3 regions of the Kineococcus terrestris genome follow, and region 1 is predicted to be linked to each of the others. Evidence: riboswitches for the same ligand, from Rfam matches in the RefSeq annotation. Region 1 holds a riboswitch; each other region holds the start of a gene.

Region 1 (7,043 bases):
GACGCCTTCACCGCGCGGGTGCGCGCGGCCGGTGCGCGCGCCGACGTCGTCGAGGCCGACATGACCGAGGAGGCCGGCTACCGCGCCGGGCGCGAGCTCCTCGCGCGCGCCGAGCGGCCCACCGCCGTCCTGGCCGCCAACGACCTGTCGGCCGTGGGCGTGCTCGCGGCCGCCGACGCGGCGGGGCTGTCCGTGCCCGGCGACGTGTCGGTCGCCGGCTACGACGACACCTCGCTGGCCCGGCTGCGGGCGGTGTCGCTGACCAGCGTGGACAACGCCGCCCGCACGGTCGGCGCCCTGGCCGGGGAGCTGCTGCTGGCCCGCACGGCGGACCCGGCGCGCCCGTCCTCCACCCGGCTGGTGCCGCCGCGGCTGGTGGTGCGCCGCAGCACCGCGCCCCCGCCCGCGCGCTGACGGACCGGGAGGATGGGCGGGTGCCCGACGCCCCGAGCGGTCCCTGCCCGTGCTCCTCCGGCGAGGCGTACCCCGCCTGCTGCGGCCGCTGGCACGCCGGTGAGCCCGCGCCCACCGCGGAGGCCCTGATGCGCTCGCGGTACACGGCGTTCGTCCTGCGCGACGCGTCGTACCTGCTCACGACGTGGGACCCGGCGACCCGCCCGGACGACCTGGAGCTGGACGACGACGTGCGCTGGCTGCGCCTGCTCGTGCTGGGCACCACGGGCGGCGGCCCGTTCGACGACGAGGGGACCGTCGCGTTCGAGGCGCACCACCGCCGCGGCGGCGAGCGCGCGGTGCTGCGCGAGGACTCGGAGTTCCGGCGGGCGCGCGACCCGCGACACGGCCGGGTCTGGCGCTACGTCGGCCCGCGGTGAACGATCGGGGGACCAGGTGCTGCCCCGACGACGAGGCGTGAAGCTCCTCGCCGATGGGTAGGTCCCTGGTGACCCACCGTGATCTCGCGAGGGAGGCACCACCGTGAAGCTGGACTGGCTCAAGCCCGTCGCCGTCGACCCCGGACCCCACGTCGCCGTCTACGCCGACGTCTCGCGCAACAACGAGACGGGCGCGCACGAGATCGACCTGCGCTGGCGCGACGCGCGCGACGGGCTGAGCGCCCAGGGCGCCCCGTCCGCCGCGCTGGAGGCCCTGGACGAGGTGGCCGGGGAGCCGGTCGAGGTGGGCGGGCGCGTGGGCCGGGCGCTGGTCGCCTCCGCGCAGGGGGTGGAGCTTGACGTCCTGCTGCCGGACCCGCCGCTGCGCGACGAGGCCACCACCGGCCCGGTCGCGCACCTCATGCCGCTGGTGCGCTCGCTGGCCGACGACGTGCGCTACGTGCTCGTCGAGCTGGACCGCGCCGGCGCCGACATCACCGTCAGCCGCTCCGACAGCCCGCGCGGCGGGGAGAAGCGCACGGTGGAGGGCGGCCACGACGTCCTGCACAAGGTCCCCGGCGGGGGGTGGTCGGCGCTGCGCTACCAGCGCCGCGTGGAGGACAGCTGGGACCACAACGCCGGCGCGGTCGCCGACGCGCTGGCGGACCTGGTGCGCACCGAGCACCCCGAGGTCGTCCTGCTCACCGGGGACGTCAAGGCCGCGGCGGCGCTGCGCGACAAGGCGGCCAAGCCGGTGCTGGAGCTGCTGGCCGAGGTCCCGGGCGGCAGCCGGCACGCGGGCGCGAAGGAGGACGCGTTCGCGGCCGCGGTCGCGCAGGCGCTGGAGGTGGTCCGCCGCCGCCGCCGCGACGCGCTCGTCGACGAGTTCGAGCAGGAGATCGGCCGCACCCGCTCCGGGCAGGGCCCGGACGGCACCGGCGGCGCGGGCCGCGCGGTGGAGGGGATGCGCGCGGTGGTCGGGGCGCTGAGCCGCGGGCAGGTGCGCACCCTGCTGCTGCGCGACGACCCGTCCTCGGACCTGCGGCTGTGGATCGGCGACGACCCGACGCAGGTCGCCACGACCGCCGAGGACCTGCGGGCGATGGGCGTGGGCGACCCGCTGGAGGTGCGCGCGGACGCGGCCCTGCTGCGCGCGCTGGCCGCCACGGACGCCGAGATCGAGCTGGTCGCCGAGCGCCCGGTCATGGACGGCGGCGTCGGCGCGGTCCTGCGCTACGCCGACCCGTCGACGGCCGGCTGAGCGGGCGGGCCGAGCGCCCCGGCGGAGGGGGCGGGGGCGGTCGGTAGCGTGCGCGCATGCCGCACCTGCTGCACCTCGACTCCTCCGCCGACCTGACCTCCTCGCGCTCGCGGGCGCTGACCGCGGAGTTCGCCCGCGCCTGGGCGGCGCGCGGGGAGGGGTTCACGACGACGTACCGGGACCTGCACCGCGACCCGCTGCCGCACCTGGCGGACTCCGAGCTGCACTGGACGCCGGCGGACCGCCGCCCGGGCGCGCAGGTCCCCGCGGACGCCGAGGCGCTGCAGCGCACGATCGTCGAGGAGCTGCTGGCCGCGGACGTCCTGCTGGTGGGGGCGCCGCTGTACAACTACACGGTCCCCTCGACGCTGAAGGTCTGGTTGGACAACGTCCACGTGCCGGGCCTGCTGACGGGGGCGGGCACGCAGCCGCTGGCGGGCCGCAGGGCCGTCGTGGTCAGCAGCCGCGGCGCCGTCTACGACGCGGGCACGCCCACCGAGACGTGGGACCACGGCGTGCCCGTCCTGCGGATCATCCTGGGCGAGGCGTTCGGGATGGACGTGGAGGTGGTGCAGACGAGCATCACGCTGGCCCACCGGGTGCCGGACCTGGCCGCCCACGCCGAGCGCAGCGACGGGGAGTTCGCGGCGGCCCGCGAGCGCCTGGCGGAGCTGGGCGCGACCCTCTGAGGCGGCCGCCGGGCCGGCGGCGTCAGCGCGGCTCGGCGGGGACGTCGACCGCGCTCGCGGCGACGATCTCCTGCAGCGCGGCGACGTGGTCGCGGTAGGCCCGCTGGCCCCGGCGGGTCAGGGACAGCCAGACCCGCCGCGAGTCGCCGCCGTGCCGGCTCTGGCCGACGTACCCGGCCTCGACGAGGGCGGCGACCTGCTTGCTCAGCGCCGACGGGCTGAGGTCGAGGTGCTCCTTGACCACCGACAGCTCCAGCGTGGTGCCGGCCGCGAGCAGGGCGCAGATGCGCAGGCGGTGCGCGGGGTGGATGACGGGGTCCAGCGCCGCGCTCACGCGGTCCCGCCCGTGCTCGCGCGGGGGCGCCCGGTGGTGCGGCGGTGCACGACACCGGCGACGAGGTAGCAGGCGGCGGCCGCGACGGCGAGGGCGAGGACGGGCCAGGCCGCGGTGGTCGCGTCGGCGACGACGAGGGCGGCCAGGACGCACGCGCCGGAGGCGAGGACGAGGGCGACGAACAGCCGGCTGGTGGGCACGGTCCAGGGGGTGCCCATCCGGTACCCGGCGGCGACGTTGACGCCCAGCACGGTGAGGCCGATCGCCAGGAAGACGGGGTTGCGGTCGTCCCGGAGCAGCGCGGTCGCCGCCATGGCCCCGAGCAGCAGCGCGTTGACGGGGTAGATCCACGTGGGCCAGGGGGTGTCGCGCACGGCGCGCTGGGCCCGCTGGACGTCGGCGAGCGCGGCGCGGGCCTCGGCGGCGTCGGGGGTGCGGTCGATGCTTTCCATGCTGGCAACCATCGCAGGTGTTTTCCGCGGTGGCAACCGTTGAGCAGGTGGAAACCACCGGGTGCTGCGCCGTCCGGGTGAGTCCGCGTGAAGCGGTTGACAAGCGGTGACGCCACGTCGTCTCCTGGACGTTCCCATCCAGAGCGGCCGAGAGACTTGGCTCGACGACGCCGCAGCAACCGCCCCCCGGGGACCGGTGCTTCCGCCAAGACCGATGGAGGACACCGTGGAGAGCACCACGCCCCCGGCCACCGGCGCGCCCCTGACGCGGCGCCGGCACGTCGACCTCGTGCGCACGGCCGGCGGGACCTGTCGGGCCTGACCAGGCCCCCGTCCCGTCCCCGCCGCGCACCCCGAGAGGTCTCGTCATGCCCGCACGCCCCGACCAGCCCGCTCCGCGCCCGTGGGGCTTCGCCACCGAGCAGGTCCACGCCGGTGCCGAGCCCGACGACGTCCACGGCGCCCGGATCCCGCCCGTCCACCTGACCGCCGGGTTCGTCTTCCGCGACTTCGAGGACGCCCGCGCCCGCTTCGCCGGTGACGACGACGGCTACGTCTACTCGCGCCTGGCCAACCCGACCCTGACCGCGGTCGAGCGGCGGGTCGCCCGCCTGGAGGGCGGGCGCGACGCGCTGCTCGTCGGCAGCGGCCAGGCCGCCGTCACCGTCGCCCTGCTGGGCCTGCTCGGCGCCGGCGACCACCTGCTGTCCGCGGCCAGCGTCTACGAGGGCTCGCGCGGGCTGTTCCGCGAGAACTTCGCGCGGATGGGCGTCGCGGTCGACTTCGTGCCGACCGCCGCCGACGGCGGCACCGACCTGGACGCCTGGCGCCGCCTGCTGCGGCCCACGACGCGCGCGGTGTTCCTGGAGTCGATCCCCAACCCCAAGAACGACGTGCCCGACCTGCGCGCGGTGGCCGACCTCGCCCACGCGCACGGGATCCCCGTCGTCGTCGACAACACGCTGGCCACCCCGTACCTGCTGCGCCCGCTGGAGCACGGCGCGGACGTCGTCGTGCACTCGGCCAGCAAGTTCCTCGCCGGGCACGGCGCCGCCCTCGGCGGCGCCGTCGTGGTGGGGGAGGGCTTCGACTGGGCGGCCGGCGGGCGCTACCCGCACCTGGTGGACCGCTCGTCCGGGCGCAGCTGGGTGGACCGGTACGGCCCGCGCGCCTACGCCGAGCACGTGCGGCAGGTCGTCGCCGCCCGGCTGGGCCCGACGCTGTCGCCCGTCAACGCGTTCCTGCTCCAGCAGGGCCTGGAGACGCTGTCGCTGCGGGTGTCCCGGCACGTGGCCACCGCGCTGACGCTGGCGCGCTGGCTGGAGCAGCAGCCGGAGGTCGTCGCCGTCGACCACGCCGGCCTGGCCTCCAGCCCCTCCCACGCGCTCGCGCAGCGCTACCTGCCGCGCGGCGCCGGGTCGGTGTTCGGCGTGACGGTGGCCGGCGGGGAGGCCGGCGCGCGCGCCTTCGTCGACGCCGTGCGGCTGTTCACCCGCATGTCGCACCTGGGCGACGTGCGCTCCCTCGTCCTGCACCCGGCCTCGACCTCGCACGCGCACCGCAGCCCGGCCGAGCGCGCGGCCGCCGGCATCTGGCCGGGCCTGCTGCGCCTGTCGATCGGGCTGGAGGAGCCGGAGGACCTGCTGGCGGACCTGCGCCTGGCGCTGGACGCGGTGCGGAACGCGGTGGCCGGTTCCGAGGTGGCGCCGACGCCGGGGCCGGTGGGCGCCGCGGTGCCCGCCCTCGTGGCGGCGGGGGTCCTCTGATGGCGCGGCTGCAGCACCTGGGCTGGTTCTTCTCCCGCGGCTTCGGCCCGCAGGGCTGGGGCCACCCCCACCACGGCTGGGGCGACGACTGGACGCGCCCGGACCTGTACGTGCGGGCCGTGCAGGAGCTGGAGCAGGCCGGTCTGGACCTCGTCGTGTGCGAGGACGCCGTCTCGCTGGGCGACCCGCGCACGCTCGACCTGCGGGTGCGCGCCGCCTACGGCGGTCCCAAGCACGACCCGCTGCTGCTGGCGCCGTACCTGTTCGCCGCGACCCGGCACATCGGCGTCGTCCCGACCGTCAACGCCGGGATCACCCCGCCGTACCTGGCGGCCCGGCAGGCCGCCACCCTCCAGCACCTGTCCGCGGGCCGGTTCGGGATCAACCTCGTCACCGACTCCGGCTCGGCCCGCCACGTCGGCCTGGAACCCGTCCCGCACGGCGTCGCCTACGACCGCGCGACCGAGTGGATCGACGTGGTCCGCGAGCTGTGGCGCAGCTGGGACGACGGCGCCCTCGTCGCCGACGCCGCCACGGGCCGCTTCGCCGACGGCGGCCGCATCCGCGCCCTGGAGCACCGCGGGGAGCACTTCCGCCTCGACGGGCCCCTCAACGCGCTGCCGTTCGAGTCGCTGGGCGAGCCCGTCGTCGTCTCCCCGGGCGGCTCACCGCGCGGGCTGGCGTTCGCCGGGTCCCGCTCGGACGTGCAGCTGGCGCTCGCGCCCCTGGACGTGGCGAGCGTGCGCGCCTACCGCGCCCGCGTGCTGGCCGCAGCCGCCGAGGCCGGGCGCAAGGCCGGCGACGTGCGGGTCCTGTTCGTCGTGAAACCTGAGCTGGTCGCCAGCGCCGAGGAGGCCGACCGGGTCGTGGCGGCCTCCCGCGCGCCAGGCGAGGACGTCCTGCGCGCGGTGGCGCTGGCCTGGTCCAGCGACCTGGAGACGGACCTGACGGCGCTGCCGCTGGACGAGCCGCTGCGCGACGACGTCTTCGCCGACCACGTCTCGCGCGGCACGATCGCGGGGCTGCGCGCGGGCGCCGACCCGGACGCGCCCCTGCGCGAGCTGCTGGCCCGCAAGGCCCGCAAGGGCCGGCTCGCCGACCGCTCCGGCCTGGTCGGCACGGCCGAGGAGTTCGCCGACCTCGTGGAGGAGTTCGGCGAGGACGCGGACAACGACGGGTTCCTGCTGTCCGGGGACCTGCACCCGGTGACCGTGCACCGCTTCCTCGACGACCTCGTGCCCGTCCTGCGCCGGCGCGGGCTGCTGCGCACGTCGTTCGGGCGCGGGGGGCTGCGGGAGAACCTCTTCGACTTCTGAGGAGCGGCCGCCGGGACCCCGCACCGGCACGGGTCGCCCGCGCGGGGACGCCCCGGCGACCGCCTCGCGCCGCCGCGGCCCCGGTGGTACGACGACGGTTCCGTCCCCCACGTCCGGAGGTCCTCCCGTGCCCGCCGTCTACACCGCCGTCGCCACCGCCACCGGGGAGGGCCGCGACGGCCGCGCCCGCAGCTCCGACGGCCTGCTCGAGGTCGACCTCGCCGTCCCGCGCGAGATGGGCGGCCCCGGCGGCGCGACCAACCCCGAGCAGCTGTTCGCCGCCGGCTGGGCCGCCTGCTTCCACAGCGCTCTCAAGGGCGTCGCCCGCCGGCGGGGCGTGACGTTCACCGACTCCGCCGTCACCGCCGAGGTCGGCATCGGTCCCGACGGCG
Region 2 (7,043 bases), on a different contig from region 1:
CGCCAGGTCGACCGCTGGGTGGACCCCAAGCACGTCGACGGCCGCCTCACCGGCCGCGCCACCTTCGAGGTCCCCGACGACCTGCCGCTGGGCTGGCACCTGCTGCGGGTGCGCACCCCCTCCGGCGACGCCGAGTGCCCGCTGGTCGTCACCCCCGACGTCCTGGAGCTGCCCGAGGCGCTGCAGCGCGGGCGCTCCGTCGGCTACCAGGCGCAGCTGTACTCGGTGCGCTCGCGCCGCTCCTGGGGCGCCGGCGACCTGGCCGACCTGGCCGACCTGGCCGCCACCACCGCCGCCCAGGGCGCCGGCTGGCTGCTCGTGAACCCGCTGGCGGCCGCCTCCCCGGTGCCGCCGATGGAGGCCTCCCCGTACCTGCCGACCACCCGGCGCTTCGTCAACCCGCTGTACCTGCGCCCGGAGGACGTGCGGGAGACCGCCTACCTCGCACCGCAGCAGCGGGCCCGGGTGGAGGAGCTGGCCGCGCGCTGCCGCGCCGCCAACACGGACCCCGGCGAGATCGACCGCGACGCCCTGTGGGCGCTCAAGCGCGAGGCGCTGGAGGTGCTGCACGCCCACCCGCGCACCCAGGCCCGCCAGGCCGCCTTCCGCCGCTACGTCGCCGACGAGGACCCCGGGCTGACCGACTTCGCGCTGTGGTGCGCGCTGGCCGAGGAGCACGGCCTGCCCGCCTCCGGCTGGCCCGCGCAGGACCGCGACCCCGCCGCGGCCCGCGCCTCCGGGGCCCTGGAGCGCCTCGCCGACCGGGTCGACTTCCACCGCTGGCTGCAGTGGCAGTGCGACGAGCAGCTGCGCAGCGCCCAGGACGCGGCCACCGCGCCCGGCACCGGGCCCGGCATCGTCCACGACCTCGCCGTCGGCGTGCACCCCGAGGGCGCGGACGTGTGGAGCCTGGGCGACACCCTCGCCCGCGGCGTCACCGTGGGCGCCCCGCCGGACGCCTTCAACCAGCAGGGGCAGGACTGGAGCCAGCCGCCGTGGCGGCCCGACCGCCTCGCCGAGCTGGCCTACGTGCCCTTCCGGGACATGGTCCGCACGATCCTGCGGCACGCCGGCGGCCTGCGCGTCGACCACGTCATCGGCCTGTTCCGGCTGTGGTGGATCCCGCAGGGGGCCACCGCCGACCGCGGCACGTACGTGCGCTACGACCACGAGGCGCTGCTGGGCGTCCTGGCCCTGGAGGCCCAGCGGGCCGGGGCCGTGCTCGTGGGCGAGGACCTCGGCACCGTCGAGCCCTGGGTGCGCAGCTACCTGGCCGAGCGCGGGATCCTCGGCAGCGCCGTCCTCTGGTTCGAGTACGACGGCGACCGCCCGAAGGCGCCGGAGGACTACCGCGAGCTGGCCCTGGCCAGCGTCACCGTCCACGACCTGCCCCCCACGGCCGGCTACCTGGCCCAGGAGCACGTCGCGCTGCGCGACCGCCTCGGCCTGCTCACCCGCGACGTGGAGGAGGAGCGCGCCGCCGACCGCGCCGAGCAGGACCGCGTCCTGGGCCTCGTGCGCGGGCGCGGGCTGCTGCGCGAGGGCGCGGGGGAGCAGGAGACCGTCGAGGCGCTGCACCGCTACCTGGCGCTGGCGCCGTCGCTGATGCTGGGCGTGTCCCTCGTCGACGCCGTCGGCGACCGCCGCACCCAGAACCAGCCGGGCACCGCGAACGAGTACCCGAACTGGCGGATGCCCCTCACCGGCCCGGACGGGGAGGTCGTCCTGCTCGACGACCTGCCCACCCACACCCGGGCGCTGTCACTGGCCCGGGCGGTGCGCGAGGCGCTCGCCGCGGGCGGGGACGAGCGCGCGGGCGGCGCGGAGCGCTGAGCGGGGAGGGGCGGCCGGAGGCGGGGGAACTCCTCCACCGCGGTGGGGCGGCCGTCCCGCTGCGCCGCACCTTGACACGCGCGGGCCCGCTCGGGCACCGTGGCTCCCGCTCACCATCGAGAGCGGCTGAGAGATCTGGCTCCGTGACGCCGCAGCAACCCTCCGCGAGAGCGGGTTCGGGTGCTTCCGCCAGAACCGATGGAGGAACGGTGCTCAGGATCCGCGGTCACGCCTTCCACGCCTCGCGGCGTCGTCACATCGACCACTGCCGCCGAGGGGCCACGGGCTGTCGCTAGCAGCTGCGCGGTACCCGGTCCCCGCCACCGCGGAGACCGGTCACGACGACGACGCCACCGCCCGGGACCACCCCGCGGCCGCGCCGCGCCCTCCCGACCCCTTCCCCCGCAACAGCTCGCGCCACACCGCGCCACGAACAGCCGGAGCCCACCCATGCTCGTCCGTCGCCGCACCACGCTCGCCGCCGCAGCGGCCACCGCCCTCGCCGGCCTGGTGACCGGCTGCTCCCGCGCGACGAGCGACGAGGGAACGCCGTCGGGGGAACCCCGCACCGGCGGAACCCTCACCTACCTCGAACCGCAGACGTGGACGACGCTCTACCCGCCGGCCGCGGGTTTCTACCCCAACGGCGGCATCGTCAACAACATCACCGCCCGGCTGCTGTGGCAGGACCCGGAGACCCTCGAGCTGCAGCCGTGGATCGCCGCGGAACTGCCCGAGGTCAACGCCGACGCCACCGAGTACACGTTCACCCTGCGCGAGGGGGTCACCCACTCCGACGGATCACCCGTCGACGCGGCCAACGTGCTCGCCAACATCGACCTCTTCGGCAGCGGCGACCCGGACCGGGCGCTCACGGTCTCCGAGGCCATCAACAACTACGAGCGCGGTGAGGTCGTCGACGACCTCACCGTGAGGTTCTCCTTCTCGGCCCCCGCGCCCGGTTTCGCGCAGGCCGTCTCGACCATCAACTCCGGTCTGCTCGCCACCTCCACCCTCGAGCGGGACAGCGAGGGCTTCGGGCCCGGCCAGGCGGTCGGCGTCGTCGGTTGCGGCCCGTTCGTCGTCGACGACGAGGAGGTCGGCACGCAGATCTCGCTCGTGGCGCGCGAGGACTACGACTGGGCCCCGCCGTCGCTGGCCCGGCAGGGCCGTCCCTACCTCGACGGCATCCGCTTCGTGGTCGCGGGCGAGGACAGCGTCCGCGTCGGCACCGTGGTGGCGGGGCAGGCCGACGTCGCCCGCCAGATCGAGGCCCCCGACGAGCAGCAGTTCCAGGCCGACGGGCTGGCCCTGCTGGCCGCGGCCACCAACGGCGTCAACAACGGGTTCAGCTTCCGCTTCCGCACCCCGCAGCTGCAGGAACTGCCCGTCCGCCAGGCCCTCGTGGCCGCCATCGACCGGCAGGCCATCATCGACACCCTGTTCAGCGACAGCTACGTGCTGGCCACCGGGGCCCTCGCGAGGTCGGCGCTGGGCTACGTCGACACCTCCGAGCAGTACCGGTACGACCCGGACCGCGCGGCCCAGCTGCTCGACGAGGCGGGCTGGCTCACCGGCGCCGACGGCGTGCGGGAGAAGGGCGGCGTGCGGCTGGCCCTCACCGTCAACGAGGCGCTGCCCCAGCCCCGCTCCCGGGAGGTCGTCACCCTCGTCCAGGAGCAGCTGTCCGGACTGGGGGTCCAGGTCGAGCTGTTCCCCGGCGACCAGGCCGCGCAGACCGCCGCCTCGCTCGACCCGGAGACCGTGCAGGTGTACCACTCGATGGTCGGCCGGGCCGACTTCGACGTCCTGAAGTCGCAGTACTTCTCCAGGAACCGCAACACGCTGCTCAACCTCGACACCGACGACGAGTCCCTCGGCGACCCCGAGCTGGACGCGCTGCTCAACGACATCGCCTCCCGGCCGACCACCGAGGAGCGGCAGGCCGCGTCCGAGGCAGCGCAGCGCCGGCTGGCCGAGCAGGCCTACGTCGTGCCCTTCTTCGAGGAGCCGCAGGTCTTCGGCTTCCGCTCCGACGTGCAGGGCTTCACCACCGAGTCGGTGGGCCGGCCCTCCTTCTACGCGACGTGGCTGGACCGCTGAGCGCCGGTGGGCGCCCGGGCGGCGCGCCCGCGGTGACGGGGCCGGCGTGAGCTACGTCCTGCAGCGCGTCGCGCAGGCCGCCGTCGTCCTGGTGCTGGCCTACGCGCTGTCCTACGCGCTGCTGGCCGCGCTGCCCGGCGACGCCGTCCTGGCCCGCTTCGGCAGTCCCGAGCTGGGCCTGACGCCCGAGCAGCTGGCCGACATCCGCGCCGCCTACGGGGCCGACCGCCCGCTGCTCGTGCGCTTCGCGGAGTCCGCGCGGGCCTTCCTGGGCGGCGACCTCGGCTACTCGGTGCAGAGCGGGGCCGCGGTCTCGACCCTCATCGCCAGCGCGCTGCCCTCCACGCTCGTGCTGGCCGCGCTCGGCCTCCTCGTGGCGGTGCTGCTCGCGGTCGCGATCGCCTTCACCGCGACCCACGGCAGGGGCCGGTGGCTGCGCCGGCTGTTCCGCGACCTGCCCCCGCTGTTCGTGTCACTGCCGGTCTTCTGGATCGGGATCCTGCTCATCCAGGTGTTCTCCTTCCGCCTGGGCTGGATCCCCGTCATCGGCGCCGGGCCGGTCGAGTCGCTCGTCCTGCCCGTGCTGACGATCGCGGTGCCCATCGCCGCGCCGCTGGCGCAGGTGCTCATGCGCAGCATCGACGACGTGGGGCAGATGCCGTTCATCGCCGTCGTGCGCGCCCGGGGCGCCAGCACCCCGTGGTTGCTGTGGCACGACGTCAGCCGCAACGCCGTCCTGCCGACCCTGACGATGGCCGGTCTCCTGTTCGGCGAGCTCGTCGGTGGCGCGGTGGTCACCGAGGCCGTCTTCGGGCGCGCCGGGATCGGGCAGCTGACCGCCCAGGCGGTCGCCAACCGCGACACCCCCGTGCTGCTGGCCGTCGTGGTCCTCTCGACGGTGGCGTACGTGCTCGTCAACCTGGTCGTCGACCTGCTGTACCCCGTGCTCGACGCGCGCCTGCGCCGCGGAGCGCTGCGGTGAGCGCCTGGACCGGGGTGCCCGCCACCGACCCGGACCGCGACGTCCCCCGCCGCCGGACCGGCGCGCCCCGGCCGGGGGCGGGCGCCCTGCTCGCCGCGGCCGTCCTGCTCCTGGCGCTGCTGTGGGCGCTGCTGCCGGAACCCTTCGCCTCCGGCAGCCCCACCGCCTCGGTCGCCCCGTCGCTGCAGGCCCCCAGCGGCGAGCACTGGTTCGGCACCGACGCGACGGGGCGCGACGTGTGGACGCGCGTCGTGCACGGCGCCCGGCACTCGATCCTCGGCGCCGCCGTGGCCGTGCTCGTCGGCTTCGTCGCCGGCACGCTGCTCGGCGTCCTCGCCGGTGCGCTGGGCGGCCCGGTCGACGACGTCCTCATGCGGCTGGTCGACGTGCTGCTGGCGATCCCCGGTCTGCTGCTGTCCCTGAGCGTCATCATCCTGCTCGGCTTCGGCACCACCAACGCCGCCATCGCCGTCGGTGTCACCTCCATCGCGGTGTTCGCCCGGCTCGCGCGCGCCGAGGTCGTGCGGGTGCGCGTCAGCGAGTACGTCGAGGCGGCCTACGGCTCCGGCGGCACCTTCGCCGCCGTCCTGCGCCGCCACGTGCTGCCGAACTCCCTGACGCCCGTCGTGGCGCTGGCGGCGCTGCAGTTCGGCTCGGCCGTCCTGCAGATCTCCACGCTGGGCTTCCTCGGCTACGGCGCCCCGCCACCGACCCCCGAGTGGGGCCTGCTCATCGCCGAGGGGCGCGACTACGTGGCCACCGCCTGGTGGCTGACCGTCCTGCCCGGCGTCGTCGTGGTCGCCGTCGTGCTGGCCGCCAACCGCCTCAGCCAGTCGATCCGCGGGAGCGTGCCCTCGTGAGCACCCTGTTGAGCGTGCAGGACCTGCGCGTGGACTACACCGCCTCCGGCGGCACGGTCCGCGCCGTCGACGGGGTGTCCCTGGAGGTGCACCCCGGTCAGGTCACCGCCCTGGTCGGGGAGTCCGGCTCGGGCAAGTCCAGCGTCGCCCAGGCCGTCATCGGCTTGCTCGCCGGCAACGGGGCGGTCACCGGCGGGCGCGTCGAGCTGCGCGGCCGGGACCTGCTGGAGCTGTCCCAGCGCGAGCTGCGCGCCGTGCGCGGGCGACGGATCGGCCTCGTCCCGCAGGACCCGGGCAACTCCCTGAACCCGGTGGCGACCGTCGGCGCCAGCGTCGCCGAGGGCCTGCGCATCCACGGCTCGCGCGACCGGCGCGCCGAGCGCGCCCGCGTCCTGGACCTGCTGGAGCGGGTCGGCATCGACGACCCGGCCCGGCGCGCGGGGCAGTACCCCCACGAGCTGTCCGGCGGCATGCGCCAGCGCGTCCTCATCGCCGCCGCCATCGCCCTGGAACCCGAGCTGATCATCGCCGACGAGCCGACCAGCGCGCTCGACGTGACCGTCCAGGCCCGCGTCCTGGACCTGCTCGACGACCTGCGCGCTGACACCGGCAGCGGGATGCTGCTCATCACCCACGACCTCGCCGTCGCCGCCGAACGCGCCGACGCCGTCGTCGTCATGCGCCGCGGCACGGTCCAGGAGGCCGGCCCCACCGAGGAGGTCCTGACCCGGCCCCGGGCGGAGTACACGCGGGCGCTGCTCGCCGACGCGCCCTCGCTCACCCGGGTCGTCGAGCGCGTCCCCGCGCCGACCGCCGAGGGGCCCGCCGCGCGGCCGCTGGTGCAGGTCGACGGGCTGCGCCGGGAGTTCCGCCGGCGCCGCGCGCAGCCGTTCGTGGCCGTGGACGACGTGTCCTTCAGCGTCGCGCGCGGCACCACGCACGCGATCGTGGGGGAGTCCGGTTCGGGCAAGACGACCACCGGGCGCGTGCTGGCGGGCTTCGGGCAGCCGACCGCCGGCAGCGTGCGGGTCGGCGACGTCGACGTCACCGCCCTCGGCTCCCGCCCGACCTCCCGCGCCGCGCGCGCCTTCCGCCGCACGACCCAGCTCGTGCACCAGAACCCCTACGCCTCCCTGGACCCGCGCTCCAGCGTGGGGGCGATCGTCGCGGAGCCGCTGCGCAACTTCCGGATCGGGGACGCCGCCGAGCGCCGGGACCGCGTCGCCCACCAGCTCGAGGTGGTCGGCCTGCCCGCCGACGTGGTC
Region 3 (7,043 bases), on a different contig from region 1:
CCGCGCCGCCTGGGACGTCGCGCTGGCCGCCGCCGTCGCCGCCCACGAGCCCGACCTCGTCGTCCTCGCCGGGTTCATGCGCGTGGTCGGCGCGCCCCTGCTGGAGCGCTTCGGCGGCCGGCTGGTCAACTCCCACCCCGCGCTGCTGCCGTCCTTCCCCGGCGCCCACGGCGTGCGCGACGCCCTCGCCCACGGGGTGAAGGTCACCGGCTGCACCGTCCACCTCGTCGACGCCGGGGTGGACACCGGCCCGATCCTCGACCAGGTCGCCGTGCGCGTCGCCGACGACGACGACGAGGCGAGCCTGCACGAGCGCATCAAGGTCGCCGAGCGCCGCCTGCTCGTCGACGTCGTCGCGCGCCTGGCCCGCGGCGCCGCCGCGACCACCACGACCGACCCGACCGCCCCCGCCGCCCCGCAGGAGAGGACCAGCCCGAGCTGATGGCCGAGCAGACCACGACCGTGCCCGTGAAGCGCGCCCTGGTGAGCGTGTACGACAAGACCGGGCTGGAGGAGCTGGCCACCGGGCTGCACGCCGCCGGCGTCTCGATCGTCTCCACCGGCTCCACCGCCGCGCGCATCGCGGCCGCCGGGGTGCCCGTCACCCCCGTCGAGGAGCTCACCGGGTTCCCCGAGTGCCTGGACGGGCGGGTGAAGACGCTGCACCCGCGCGTGCACGCGGGGATCCTCGCCGACCGGCGCCTGGACGACCACGTGCGCCAGCTCGCCGACCTCGGTGTCGAGCCGTTCGACCTCGTCGTCGTCAACCTCTACCCGTTCGCCGCCACGGTCGCCTCCGGCGCCGGGTTCGACGAGGTCGTCGAGCAGGTCGACATCGGCGGGCCGTCCATGGTGCGCGCCGCGGCGAAGAACCACCCCAGCGTCGCCGTCGTCGTCGACCCCGCGCGCTACGGCGACGTCCTGGACGCCGTGCGCGCCGGGGGTTTCGACCTCGCCCAGCGCCGCCGCCTGGCCGCGGCCGCGTTCGCGCACACCGCCGCCTACGACACCGCCGTCGCCGGCTGGTTCGCCGAGCAGACCTTCGAGGACGCCGACGCCGGCTGGCCCGCCGTCACCGGCGTGGCGCTGGAGCGCGCCGACGTCCTGCGCTACGGCGAGAACCCCCACCAGCGGGCCGCCGTCTACGTCGACCCGACGTCGGCGCCCGGCATCGCCCAGGCCGTCCAGCTGCACGGCAAGGCCATGTCGTACAACAACTTCGTCGACGCCGACGCCGCCCTGCGCGCCGCCTTCGACCACGACGCCCCGGCCGTGGCGGTCATCAAGCACGCCAACCCGTGCGGGATCGCCGTCGGCGAGGACGTCGCCGCCGCGCACGCCGCCGCGCACGCCTGCGACCCCGTCTCCGCCTACGGCGGCGTCATCGCCGCCAACCGCGTCGTCACCCGCGCGATGGCCGAGCAGGTCGCGCCCGTGTTCACCGAGGTCGTCGTCGCCCCCGGTTTCGAGCCGGAGGCGCTGGAGGTGCTGCGGGAGAAGAAGAACGTGCGTCTGCTGCAGCTGCCCGAGGGGTACGGGCGCGGCGGCGCCGAGTGGCGCTGGGTCTCCGGCGGCGTGCTCGTGCAGGACCTGGACCGCCTCGACGCCGACGGCGACGACCCGGCCGGCTGGACCCTGGCCGCCGGCGAGCCCGCCGACGAGCGCACCCTGGCCGACCTCGCGTTCGCCTGGCGCGCGGTGCGCGCGGTGCGCTCCAACGCGATCCTGCTGGCCCGCGACGGCGCTTCCGTCGGCGTCGGCATGGGCCAGGTCAACCGCGTCGACTCCTGCCGCCTGGCCGTCTCCCGCGCCGGCGCCGAGCGCGCCCGCGGCGCGGTCGCGGCCTCCGACGCGTTCTTCCCCTTCGCCGACGGCGCGCAGATCCTCCTGGACGCCGGGGTGCGCGCGCTCGTGCAGCCGGGCGGCTCGATCCGCGACGCCGAGGTCGTCGAGGCCGCGGCCGCCGCCGGCGTGACGATGTACTTCACCGGCGCCCGCCACTTCGCGCACTGAGCGGACGCGCGCGGTCCGCGGGGCTCAGCCCCCGCGGACCGCGCGCAGCACCTCCTCGGCGACCACACCCGCGTGCCGCTCGGGCAGCCAGTGCCCGCCGTCCACCGTCACGTGCCGGTAGGCGCCGCGCACGTGCGCGCCCGTCCCGGCCACCGAGGAGCGGGCGAAGAACGGGTCGCGCGCGCCGGAGACGAACGTCACCGGCACGTCCGCGGGCACCGGCCCGGTCGCCCGCCCCGCCCACGGCAGCGCCCGGTACCAGCCCAGCCACGCGCTCAGCGCCCCCGGCTCGGCCGCGCGCACCGCGTAGCGCTGCGCGTGCGCGGGCGGCAGCCCCGTGGCCTCCAGCCGCCGCCGCAACCGGTCTCCGCCCAGCAGCGCCTCCGGCACGCGCGGCAGCTGGAAGAACCCCACGTACGACGAGCGCGCCACCTGCGCCGGGCTGCGCCCCGGCAGGCCCGCCGGGTGCGGCGTGGACACCGCCGTCAGCGACGCCACCCGGTCCGGGTGGTGCGCGGCCACCCGCCACGCCACCGCGCCGCCCCAGTCGTGCCCCACCAGGTGGCAGCGGCGCGCGCCCACCGCGTCCAGCAGCGCCAGCACGTCGCCGACCAGCTCGTCCAGCGCGTACGCGCGCCGGCCCGCCGGGCGCGCGCCGGGGGAGTACCCGCGCTGGTCCGGGCGCAGCACCCGCAGCCCGTGCGGGACCAGCAGCCCGGCCACCTCCGTCCACGACGTGCGGTCGGCGGGGAAGCCGTGCAGGCACACCACCGGCTCGTGGCCAGGTCCGCTCGACAGCCCGCCCGCCGGCGCGCCCACCGGCCCGGAGTCGTCCACGTCGAAGACCAGCCGCCCGGCCGCGCCCGTGCGCTCGTACCGCTCCAGCCGTCCGTCCCCGGCTCCCCGCCCGCTCACCCGGCCACCCTCGCCCGCGGCCGCCGGGCGCGCACCCGGGCCCGCGCCCGCCCCGCTCGGCGCGCCCGGCTCGGTAGGGTTGGCGCCGTGCCGCAGCGGACCCGACAGACCGCCGCCGCGGGCACCCCCCGCCCGCCCGGCGCCGCCGTCCTCGGCGCCCTCGTCGCCGGCGCGGCGCTCGCCCTGCTCGTGACGCTCGTCGCCGGCGCCACCGCCGGCGGGATCGTCCTGGCCGCCGACCTGGCCCTGGCCGCCGTCCTGCGCCTGGTCCTGCCCGTGCGGGTGGCCGGGGCGCTGGCCGTGCGCTCGCGCGCCGTGGACGTCGCCGTCCTGCTGGTGCTGGCCGCCGGCTGCGCCGGGCTGGCCTGGCTGCTCCCGTACGCCCGCTGACGCGGGTACGCTCTCCGGGACCATCCAGAGCGACCGAGAGACCTGGCTCGACGACGTCGCAGCAACCCCGTGGGGGTGCTACCGCCAGGACCGATGGGAGTGAGCATGTCCGTCAGCCCTGCCCCCGCGCCCGTGAAGTTCGCGTACTGGGTGCCCAACGTCTCCGGCGGCCTCGTCGTCTCCACGATCGAGCAGCGCACCAGCCACGACCCCGCGTACAACGTCGAGGTCGCCCGCGCCGCCGAGCGCGCCGGCTTCGAGTACGCACTCACCCAGGTGCGCTACCTCGCCTCCTACGGCGCCGACGCCCAGCACGAGTCCACCTCCTTCTCGCTGGCGCTGCTGCTGGCCACGCAGCGGCTGAAGGTCATCGCGGCCGTGCACCCGTACTTCTGGCACCCCGGCGTGCTCGCCAAGTTCGCCGCCACCGCCCAGGACCTCACCGGCGGACGGCTCGCGCTGAACGTCGTCTCCGGCTGGTTCAAGGACGAGGCCGTGCAGCTCGGCGTCGACTGGCCCGAGCACGACGAGCGCTACCGGCAGTCCGAGGAGTTCATCCGCCTGCTGCGCGGCGTGTGGTCGCAGGACGGCTACTCGCAGCGGGGCGAGTACTTCTCCGCGCGCGACATCACCTTCCGCCCGCAGCCGGCCGTGCAGCCGGAGCTGTTCCAGGGCGGCAACTCCACCGCCGCGCAGGCCATGGCCGGCCGCGTCAGCGACTGGTACTTCATGAACGGCAAGTCGATCGCCGGCGCCGCCGAGCAGGTGCGCGACGTGCGGGCCCAGGCCGCGCTGGCCGGGCGCTCGATCCGCTTCGGGCTCAACGGGTTCGCCGTCGTCCGCGACACGCGCGAGGAGGCCGTCGCCGTCCTGGAGGAGATCGTCGCCAAGGCCGACGCCACCAAGGTCGAGGGGTTCCGCGCCGCCGTGCAGGAGGCCGGCAACGCCACGCGGGACCGCAAGGGCATGTGGTCGGACAGCTCCTTCCGCGACCTCGTGCAGTACAACGACGGCTTCCGCACCGGCCTGGTCGGCACCCCCGACGAGGTCGCCCGCCGCGTCCTGGCCTACCGCCTCGTCGGCGTCGACCTGCTCCTGCTCGGGTTCCTGCACGTCAAGGAGGACATCGAGGCGTGGGGCGAGCTCGTCGTCCCGCGCGTGCGCGAGCTGGAGCAGCGCCTCGTCGACGGCGAGGACCTGCAGCTGGGCGCCGAGCTGGACGAGGCCGTGCGCACCGCGACCGAGCCGGTCCCCGCCTGAGCCTCCCGAGCGCCTCCTCGCGCGGACGGCGCCCCGCCACGTACGGTGCCCCGGTGAGCGCGACCACCGGGACCACCGACGTGGCGGGCACCGCCGCCGCCGAGCTCGTCGTCCTCCTCGCCGAGGACGGCACGCCGTGCGGCACCGCCCCCAAGGCGGAGGTCCACCACGCCGACACCCCCCTGCACCTGGCGTTCTCCTGCTGGGTGCTCGACGGGGCCGGCCGCACGCTGCTCACCCGGCGCGCCGACGCCAAGAAGACCTGGCCCGGGGTGTGGACGAACTCCTTCTGCGGCCACCCCGGCCCCGGGGAGAGCCCCGCCGAGGCGGTGCTGCGCCGCGCCGGCGACGAGCTGGGCGCCGACGTCACCGCCGTGGCCGCCGCCCTGCCCGACTTCCGCTACCGCGCCGTGATGGCCGACGGAACGGTGGAGAACGAGGTGTGCCCCGTCTTCACCGCCTCCCTGGCCGACCCCGGTGCGCCGCTGGCGCCCTCCCCGCTGGAGGTGGGCGACTGGCGCTGGGTCGACGTCGCCGAGCTGCGCGCGCAGGTCGCCCGCGACCCGCGCCCGTTCAGCCCGTGGATGCTGCTGCAGCTGCCGCAGCTGCGGCTGCCGTGAGGGCGCGCCCCGCCCGCCCGGTCCCGCCCGCACCGCCCCCGTCCGCCCGGTGACGCGCCGCCGCCTGGCCACGGTCGCCGGGCGCCTGCTGGTCCTCGCCGTCACCGTCGCCGCCGTCGTCGTCCTGGCCCGCACCGTCGACGGCGCCGACCTGGCGCAGCGCCTGCGCGAGGCCGACCCCCGCTGGATCGCCGCCGCCGCCCTCGCCTCGCTCGTGCCGATCGCCGGCAACGTCGCCTCGATGACCGCCCTGACGCCCGTGCGGCTGCCCGTCGGCTGGACGACGCTGGTGTGGCTGGCCACCAGCTTCGCCAACCTGCTCACCCCCTCCAGCACCGGCGGGGTCGCCCTCACCGTGCGCTACCTGCAGCAGCGGGGGATGGCGGTGGCCGCGGCGCTGGCCACCATCGGCGTCGTGCAGAGCACCTCGGCGCTCGTCAGCGGCGCCCTCGTGCTCGGCGGGCTCGTCACGGCCGGGCGGGCGCTGGCCCCCGCGGAGGTGCCCTGGCCGGTGCTGCTGGTCGTCGTGCTGGCCGCCGCCGCGCTCGCCGGCGTGCTGCGCGCCTCCCGCCGCGCGCGCGAGGTCGTCCGCGCGCGGGTCGTCGCGCCGCTGCGCGAGCTGTGGCCGCGGATGCGGCGCGTGCTGACCTCCCCGGGCCGGCTCCTGGTCGCGCTGGCCGGGCACGTCGCCGTCCCCCTCGGGTTCGCCGTCACCCTGGCCTGCGCGGTGCGCGCCGCGGGGGAGGCCTCCCCGCCGCTGCTGCTCCTGGTCCTCGTCGTCGTCGGCTCCTCGGCCGTGACCGTCGCCGTGCCGGTGCCCGGCGGGGTCGGGGCCTCCGAGGCCGCGCTGACCGCCGGTCTCGTCGCCGTCGGCGTCGCCCCCGCCGCGGCCCTGTCCGCGGCGCTGCTGCACCGCTTCCTCACCTTCTGGGTGCGGGTGCCGCCGGCGTGGGCGGCCCTGCTGTGGCTGCGGCGGCGCCGCTTCGTCTGAGCCGCCCCGCGCCGCTCAGTGCGACAGGCGCACCACCGTCGCCGCCGGCACCGAGGAGTGCACGCCCGGCCCGGGCGCCATGACCAGCACCTGCGCGGGCGGGGCGACGAGCCCCAGCACCGCGCCCAGCCGCCGCAGCCGCTCGGGGTCGGAGTGGCCCAGCGCGTCGTCCAGCACCACCGGCACGCCGTCCTCGGGCGAGACCAGGCTGGCGCACGCCAGCCGGACCAGGACGGCCAGCTGCTCGCGCGCACCGGTGGACAGCTGCTCCCAGCGCACCGTGCGGCCGTGCAGCTCGCGCGAGGCCACCCGCAGGTCGTCGTCCAGCTCGACGTCGAAGGTGTCGCCGAAGACGAGCCGCCCCAGCGTGCGCAGCTTGTCCCGGAACGGGGCGACGTAGCGGCGCCGCGCCGCCGCGCGGTGCCGCGCGAGGACCTCGTGCAGCAGGTCCGCCGCGGCCGCCCGCCGGGCCAGCGCCGCGTGCTCGGCGGCCAGCGCCTCCACGGTGGTCTCGACGGCGTCCAGCGCCGCCTGCCGGCCCTCGCGCCCGACCAGCTCCAGGCGCACCGTCAGCGTCGCCAGGTCCGCCTCGGTGCGGCGCAGGTCCTCGTCGGCGCGGGCCAGGACGGCCTCGGCGTGCGCGAGGAGGGTGTCGGCGGCGCCGCGCTCGCGGGCGTCCAGCTCGGCGCGGGCGCCGGACAGCTGCGCGCGCGCCTCCTCCAGGGCTGCCGCGGCCGCCGCGGCCGCCTCCGCCAGCGCCTCGTCCGGGGCGCCGTCGCGGTCGCGGGCCAGCTGCCCGGCGGCGCGCTCGGCCTCCTCGGCGACGACCCGCAGGGTCGCCTCGCCCCCGCGCA

The links. Region 1 has a riboswitch for S-adenosylmethionine ahead of AB8M62_RS04695 (putative leader peptide). Riboswitches for the same ligand answer to the same signal wherever they lie in the genome.
Region 2: another riboswitch for S-adenosylmethionine. It lies ahead of AB8M62_RS12395 (TIGR04028 family ABC transporter substrate-binding protein); the one in region 1 lies ahead of AB8M62_RS04695 (putative leader peptide).
Region 3: another riboswitch for S-adenosylmethionine. It lies ahead of sfnG (dimethylsulfone monooxygenase SfnG); the one in region 1 lies ahead of AB8M62_RS04695 (putative leader peptide).

Annotation. Positions count from the first base shown of each region.
Region 1 covers NZ_JBEUEI010000005.1:26,245-33,287, forward strand. Annotated here, with positions in the region: gene AB8M62_RS04665 (LacI family DNA-binding transcriptional regulator) at 1-414, shown strand, start outside; gene AB8M62_RS04670 (YchJ family protein) at 435-833, shown strand; gene AB8M62_RS04675 (baeRF2 domain-containing protein) at 937-2,094, shown strand; gene AB8M62_RS04680 (FMN-dependent NADH-azoreductase) at 2,151-2,783, shown strand; gene AB8M62_RS04685 (MarR family winged helix-turn-helix transcriptional regulator) at 2,806-3,117, opposite strand; gene AB8M62_RS04690 (hypothetical protein) at 3,114-3,569, opposite strand; SAM riboswitch class I at 3,701-3,790, shown strand; gene AB8M62_RS04695 (putative leader peptide) at 3,796-3,891, shown strand; gene AB8M62_RS04700 (O-acetylhomoserine aminocarboxypropyltransferase/cysteine synthase family protein) at 3,938-5,335, shown strand; gene AB8M62_RS04705 (LLM class flavin-dependent oxidoreductase) at 5,335-6,651, shown strand; gene AB8M62_RS04710 (organic hydroperoxide resistance protein) at 6,779-7,043, shown strand, end outside.
Region 2 covers NZ_JBEUEI010000018.1:37,193-44,235, reverse strand. Annotated here, with positions in the region: gene malQ (4-alpha-glucanotransferase) at 1-1,833, shown strand, start outside; SAM riboswitch class I at 1,944-2,038, shown strand; gene AB8M62_RS12395 (TIGR04028 family ABC transporter substrate-binding protein) at 2,284-3,936, shown strand; gene AB8M62_RS12390 (ABC transporter permease) at 3,983-4,918, shown strand; gene AB8M62_RS12385 (ABC transporter permease) at 4,915-5,778, shown strand; gene AB8M62_RS12380 (dipeptide ABC transporter ATP-binding protein) at 5,775-7,043, shown strand, end outside.
Region 3 covers NZ_JBEUEI010000033.1:12,431-19,473, forward strand. Annotated here, with positions in the region: gene purN (phosphoribosylglycinamide formyltransferase) at 1-442, shown strand, start outside; gene purH (bifunctional phosphoribosylaminoimidazolecarboxamide formyltransferase/IMP cyclohydrolase) at 442-2,013, shown strand; gene AB8M62_RS16695 (alpha/beta fold hydrolase) at 2,038-2,928, opposite strand; gene AB8M62_RS16700 (DUF3017 domain-containing protein) at 3,016-3,318, shown strand; SAM riboswitch class I at 3,336-3,418, shown strand; gene sfnG (dimethylsulfone monooxygenase SfnG) at 3,424-4,578, shown strand; gene idi (isopentenyl-diphosphate Delta-isomerase) at 4,632-5,198, shown strand; gene AB8M62_RS16715 (lysylphosphatidylglycerol synthase transmembrane domain-containing protein) at 5,248-6,189, shown strand; gene AB8M62_RS16720 (AAA family ATPase) at 6,205-7,043, opposite strand, start outside.